Methylobacterium currus: one gene and its partner. The protein of the gene in region 1 interacts with the protein of each later gene in a pairwise test. Links are inferred from orthologs where the notes say so. Each region holds a gene or a part of one and is shown on either strand. Other genes may lie near its edges.

The links. The genes of interacting proteins can lie anywhere in the genome.
Region 2: the proteins of ligA (region 1) and leuS interact in binary tests that used the Escherichia coli proteins (3 or more experiments, as listed by UniProt). The link is inferred for Methylobacterium currus from one-to-one orthologs.

What each region holds. Positions count from the first base shown.
Region 1 is NZ_CP028843.1:5,101,574-5,104,798, reverse strand. The notes cover bases 48-3,124. They hold ligA (NAD-dependent DNA ligase LigA), read left to right. Parts: upstream 48-384; coding sequence 385-2,865; downstream 2,866-3,124. Other genes in these bases: DA075_RS23545 (3'-5' exonuclease), read left to right, coding at 2,898-3,124; DA075_RS23555 (MFS transporter), read left to right, coding at 48-212. Outside these bases: more of DA075_RS23555, read left to right, coding at 1-47; more of DA075_RS23545, read left to right, coding at 3,125-3,225. UniProt on the Escherichia coli protein: DNA ligase that catalyzes the formation of phosphodiester linkages between 5'-phosphoryl and 3'-hydroxyl groups in double-stranded DNA using NAD as a coenzyme and as the energy source for the reaction.
Region 2 is NZ_CP028843.1:2,659,093-2,662,374, forward strand. What follows is about bases 130-3,263. They hold leuS (leucine--tRNA ligase), read right to left. Parts: upstream 2,926-3,263; coding sequence 334-2,925; downstream 130-333. Other genes in these bases: DA075_RS12605 (YggS family pyridoxal phosphate-dependent enzyme), read left to right, coding at 3,092-3,263. Outside these bases: DA075_RS12595 (LPS assembly lipoprotein LptE), read right to left, coding at 1-43; more of DA075_RS12605, read left to right, coding at 3,264-3,282.

The DNA of each region.
Region 1 (3,225 bases):
AGCAACATCGCCTGCTTTCCACGGCGCCGCAGGTCGGCCAGATCCTGGTGTCCCTGAACGCCTCCGCCCTGTATCTCGGCATCGGCATGGCCGGTCTTCTCGGCGGATGGGTCATCCAGATCTGGAATGCCCGCGCCCTGGGTCCGGTCGCGGCGTGGGTGGCGGCCCTGGCGCTGATCGTTCACGTCCTGAATGCCCGTGACAGGCGATAAGGTGGGGCGGCGCCGGTCCCGACGCGGGATCGGCGGGCCGGCGGGTGCGGGCAGGGTTAACGAAATGTGAGACATCCTGCGGGCATGACAGGTCCCGATCCGCGCCCGCCGGCCCCCCGCGCCGGGCGCCCTACATTCAGGCCCGAACACCGAGCCCCCCTCACGAGCGTCCATGCCCCCCAACCGCGACCCCGCCTTCGACGACCTCGAGCAAAAGAGCGCGCAGAGCCTCCACGCCGCCCTCTCGGCGGAAATCGCGGAGCACGACCGGCGCTATCACGGCGAGGATGCGCCGACGATCTCGGATGCCGAGTACGATGCCCTGCGCCGGAAACTCGAATCGATCGAGGCGCGCTTCCCCGACCTCGCCGGCACCGGCGAGGCCTCGGCCAGCGTCGGCGCGAAGGCGTCGGACAAGTTCGCCAAGGTGCGGCACGCGGTGCCGATGCTCTCCCTCGGCAACGCCTTCTCGGACGAGGAGATCGGCGACTTCGTCGAGCGGGTGCGCCGCTTCCTCGGCCTCCCGGCCGCCGAACCGGTCGCTTTCACGGCCGAGCCGAAGATCGACGGCCTGTCGCTGTCCCTGCGCTACGAGGGCGGGCGTCTCGTCACCGCGGCGACCCGGGGCGACGGCGAGGTCGGCGAGGACGTGACCGCCAACGTCCGCACCATCAGGGAGATTCCCGAGGTGCTGGCCGGTGACGATTGGCCGGCCGTGTGCGAGGTGCGCGGCGAGGTCTACCTCTCGCACGCCGATTTCGCCGGGATCAACGCCCGCCAGGAGGAGGCCGGCAAGCCGCTCTTCGCCAATCCCCGCAACGCCGCCGCCGGGTCCCTGCGCCAGCTCGATCCCAGCATCACCGCCTCGCGCCCCCTGCGCTTCTTCGCCTACGCGGCCGGCGAGATGTCCGAACAGCCGGCCGAGTCCCAGTTCGAGATGTTGGAGGCCTTCCAGGCCTGGGGCCTGCCCGTGAACCCGCTGACGGTGCTCTGCGCCGACGCGGCCGCGATGCTGGCCCATTACCGGATGATCGAGGCGCGGCGCGCCGATCTCGGCTACGACATCGACGGCGTCGTCTACAAGGTCGACTCCTTCGCGCTCCAGCGCCGCCTTGGCTTCGTGGCGCGGGCGCCGCGCTGGGCGCTCGCCCACAAGTTCCCGGCCCAGCGCGCCACCACCGTGGTCGAGGCGATCGACATCAATGTCGGGCGCACCGGCTCGCTCAACCCGCTGGCGCGCTTGAGGCCGGTCACGGTCGGCGGCGTCGTGGTGTCGAACGCGACGCTCCACAACGAGGATTACGTCCACGGCGTCGATGCCGACGGCAATCCGATCCGCAGCGGCATCCCGGTCTGGCAAGGCCAGATCCTCCGCGACGACGTCGACCTCGCGCAAGGGTCCGACGTGCGCGTCGGCGACACCGTGGTGGTCCTGCGCGCCGGCGACGTGATCCCGAAGGTCGCCGACGTGGTGCTGGAGCGCCGCCCGAAGGACGCGGTGCCCTACCGCTTCCCCGAGACCTGCCCGGCCTGCGGCAGCCACGCGGTGCGGGGCCTCAACCCGCGCACGCGCAAGCTCGACGCGGTGCGCCGCTGCACCGGCGGCCTGATCTGCCCGGCGCAAGCGCAGGAGCGGCTGAAGCACTTCGTGTCGCGCAACGCCTTCGACATCGAGGGTTTTGGCGAGACCTACATCGAGACCCTGTTCGAAGCCGGCCTGGTGCACCAGCCCGCCGACCTCTTCCGCCTCGACTTCGAGCCCCTGAAGGCCGCCGTCGTGGCGCGGCGCCAGGCGCTCTCGGCCGAGCGGGCGCTCGCCGCCGGCAAGGAGGTCAAGAAGGCCGCCAAGAAGAAGGACGACGAGGACAAGGCGATCAAGAACCTCCTCGCAGGAGTCGAGGCGCGCCGAAAAATTTCGCTCAACCGGCTCATCTTCGCGCTGGGCATCGAGCAGGTCGGCGAGGCCACCGCCAAGGCCCTGGCCAAGCACTTTTCGGATATGCCGGCCCTGATGGCGGGCGTCGCGGCGGCGGCTTCCTGCCAGCCCGGGCCGGACTGGATCGCGCTCGCCAGCCTCAACCGCGTCGGCGCCACCACCCGCGACCGGCTCCTCGCCGCCGCGGCCGAGGCGCCGGATGCCGATCTTCTGGCCGGCGGCGCGGTGGCGCGGCTCTCCGCCCCGCAGCGCGAGGCCCTGGTCGAGGCCTATGGCGATTCCGCGGGCGTGCGGGCGGCGGTGGAGCGGGCCGCCGCCCAGGTGCCCGGCGACGCCTACCGGGCGCTCGCCGATGACGGCGAGATCGGCGCCGTCACCACCGCCTCGCTGATCCAGTTCTTCTCCGAGGAGCACAATGTCGCGGCGGTGAAGGCCTTGCTCGACGAGGTCGAGACCGAGCGGCCGGCACCGGTGGCGCAAGCCGCGGCCTTCGCCGGCAAGACCGTGGTGTTCACCGGCACCCTTGAGAAGATGACCCGCAGCGAGGCCAAGGCGACGGCCGAGCGGCTCGGCGCCAAGGTCTCGGGCTCGGTCTCGGCCAAGACCGACCTCGTGGTGGCGGGACCGGGTGCGGGCAGCAAGCTCAAGGACGCCGAGAAGCACGGCGTGACGGTGGTCTCGGAGGACGAGTGGCTGGCGATGGTGGCCTCCGCCTGAAATTCGGCGCCTTCCCGCGGGAAGGCGCCGGCATGACCTTTCCCCGCACCCTCGCGATCGACTTCGAGACCGCCAACGAGCGCCGCGACAGCCCCTGTGCCGTCGGTCTCGCCTGGATCGAGGGCGGGCGGGTGGTGCGGCGCGAGTCGCGGCTGATCCGCCCGGCGGAGATGCGCTTCTCGCCCGGCAACATCCGGGTCCACGGCATCCGCCCGCGGGACGTCGCCGACGCGCCATCCTTCCCCGAGGCGATGGCGCCGTTCCTGCCGGAGATCGCCGGCAGCCTGGTGCTCGCCCACAATGCCAGCTTCGATGTCGGGGTGCTCGCCGCGACGCTCCAGGCCTACGGTCTGCCTCAGC
Region 2 (3,282 bases), 2.4 Mb from region 1 along the record:
CGAGAGTGAGGTTTCGCGCCGTCTTCGCCGTGCTGCCTGCCATGAAGGTCCGTCCTGCCACCACTGATCTCGTCACCGCGACACTGACGCCGTTACCGCTACGCTGAAGCCCTGCCAAGGGGGTTGGCGAACCGGACTCGCGAAGGAAGCATGGGACCTCGAATCGAGGTTCGTCGCGCCCTCAGAATAGGGGAGGGGACCTAAAGAGTCTCTGCGGCGACAGCAGGGCGCGAGTTCGATCAGGACGGGAAATCGAGGATGTTGCGGATAAAGGAAGGGCCCGGCGATCCTTCGATCTCCGGGCCCCAGAACCTCATCGAAATGGGCGGTCGATCAGACCACGATATTGACGATACGCAGCGGCACCACGATCACCTTGCGGGGCGGCTTGCCTTCCAGTGCCCGCTGCACCGCTTCCAGCGCCATAACGGCTTCCTGCACACTCGCCTGATCGGCGTCGCGCTTCACGGTGACATCGGCGCGCTTGCGACCGTTGATCTGCACCGGCAGGGTCACGCTGTCCTCGATCAGAAGGTCGTGACGGATCGCCGGCCAGGCTGCTTCCGCCACCAGGCCGTCTTGCTTGAGAGCGGTCCAGCAGGTCTCGGCGAGGTGCGGCATCATCGGGGCGATGAGCTGGACCAGGATCAGCGTCGCCTCCTGCAGGGCAGGGGAGGGGGCGTGGCCGCGCTCGGCATTCACCGCCTCCTGCAGGCTGTTCGCCAGCTCGTAGATATGGGCGACGCAGCGGTTGAAGCGCAGGCGCTCGATGTCCTCGCCAACCGCGTTCAGCGCCTTATGCGCGGCCTTTAGCACGGCCTCGTTGCCGGCCTTCGGCGGCTCCGCGCCGCCCTCGGCGACCTCGCTCACCATGCGCCAAATCCGCTGGACGAAGCGCGAGGCACCCTGCACGCCATCCTCGGTCCAGATCACGTCGCGCTCCGGCGGCGAGTCCGAGAGCATGAACCAGCGGGCGGTGTCGGCGCCGTAGGACGCGATGATGTCGTCGGGGTCGACGACGTTCTTCTTAGACTTCGACATCTTCTCGATCGCCCCGATGGCGATCGGCGCGTCGGTTTTCACGTGAAACGCTTTTCTGGCGCCGTCCTCGGTCACCACCTTGACGTCGACCGGCTGCACCCAGCCACCGGCCTCGTCCCGGTAGGTCTCGTGGACGACCATGCCTTGCGTGAACAGGCCGGCGAAGGGCTCGTCCAGCCCGGCCCAGCCGGTCTTGCGCATCGCCCGCATGAAGAAGCGGGAATAGAGCAGATGCAGGATCGCGTGCTCGATGCCGCCGATATACTGGTCGACCGGCAGCCAGTGGTCGGCCACCGCCTTGTCGGTCGGCGCGTCCTCCAGCCACGGCGCGGTGAAGCGCGCGAAGTACCAGGACGAGTCGACGAAGGTATCCATCGTGTCGGTCTCGCGCCGGGCCTGAGCCCCGCAGGACGGGCACGGCACGTTGCGCCAGGCCGCGTCGCGCTCCAGCGGGTTGCCGGGTACGTCGAACGAAACCTCCTCCGGCAGGCGCACCGGCAGGTCCTCGACAGGCACCGGCACGACGCCGCAGGCATCGCAATGGATCACCGGGATCGGGCAGCCCCAATAGCGCTGGCGCGAGACGCCCCAGTCGCGCAGGCGGAACTGCACCCGGCGTGCGCCCATGGGGGCTCCGTCGAGGGTCTCGGCCTCCAGGCGGTCGGCGACGGTCTTGAACGCGTCGTCGGTGCTCATCCCGTCGAGGAAGCGCGAGTTGATCATTCGGCCGTCGCCGTCATAGGCGGTGTCGGTGATGACGAAGGCGGCGGGATCCTGGTCCGGCGGGCACACGACCGGTGTGTTGCCGAGGCCGTACTTGTTGGCGAAGTCGAGGTCGCGCTGGTCATGGGCCGGGCAGCCGAACACCGCACCGGTGCCGTACTCCATCAGCACGAAATTCGCGACGTAGACCGGCAGGGTCCAGGACGGGTCGAGGGGGTGGCGGACCTTCAGGCCGGTGTCGAAGCCGAGCTTCTCGGCCGTGTCGATCGCGGCCTGCGCAGTGCCCATGCGCCGACACTCGGCGATGAAGTCCTGCAGGGCCGGGTTGTCCTTCGCCACCGCGGCGGCGAGCGGATGGTCGGCGGCGACCGCCAGGAACTTGGCGCCGAACAGGGTGTCGGGACGAGTCGTGTAGACGGTGACCTCGCGCGCCGTTCCCCCCGGCACGCTCTCAAGGGCGAAGCGCAACTCCAGGCCTTCCGAGCGGCCGATCCAGTTGCGCTGCATCAGCCGGACCTTCTCCGGCCAGCGCTCCAGCGTGTCGAGCCGGTCGTCCAGATCCTGGGCGAAGTCGGTGATCTTGAAGAACCATTGGGTCAGCTCGCGCTGCTCGACCAGCGCACCCGAGCGCCAGCCGCGCCCATCGATCACCTGCTCGTTGGCGAGCACGGTATGGTCGACCGGATCCCAGTTCACCTTGGCGGTGCGGCGCGAGACCAGCCCGGCCTGCAGGAAGTCCAGGAACATCCGCTGCTGGTGCTTGTAATACTCGGGATCGCAGGTCGCGATCTCGCGACTCCAGTCCAGCGACAGGCCCATCGATTGCAGCTGCGCCCGCATCGTCGCGATGTTGGCGTAGGTCCAGTCCCGCGGGTTGACCTTGTTCTGCATCGCGGCGTTCTCGGCCGGCAGGCCGAACGCATCCCAGCCCATCGGGTGCAGGACGTTGAAGCCCTTGGCCCGCTTGTAGCGGGCGACCACGTCGCCCATCGCGTAATTGCGCACGTGACCCATATGGATGCGCCCCGACGGATAGGGGAACATCTCGAGCACATAGTATTTCGGGCGCGGATCGTCGTTGCGGGTGCGAAAAATCTCCCGCTCGGCCCACACCTGCTGCCAGTGGGGCTCGGAATCCTTCGCGTTGTAACGTTCGGCCATGGCGGCGTCTTTGCGACCGGTCGGCGCCGGCGCCGAGAGCACCGGCGGCAGGGATGAAGGGAAAACGTCACGGCCGCAAACGGTTGAGCTTGCTCGGCGCGGCGCCGGCGGACTAGGACACGGTTTGGTCCCGAGGGTCAACAATCAAGCGGAGAGGCAGCCGGTCATGATCGACCCGCAGACCGTCACGTCGAATCTGGCCGAGGTGCGGGAGGCCGTCGCCCGGGCCGCCGAGGACAGCGAGCGCGATCCCGCCGGCGTCGCGCTCATCGCCGTCTCGAAGACGATTGCGGCGGACGGCATCCGCCCGGCCCTCGCGGCGGGCCAGCGCCGTTTCGGCGAGAACTACGTGCAGGA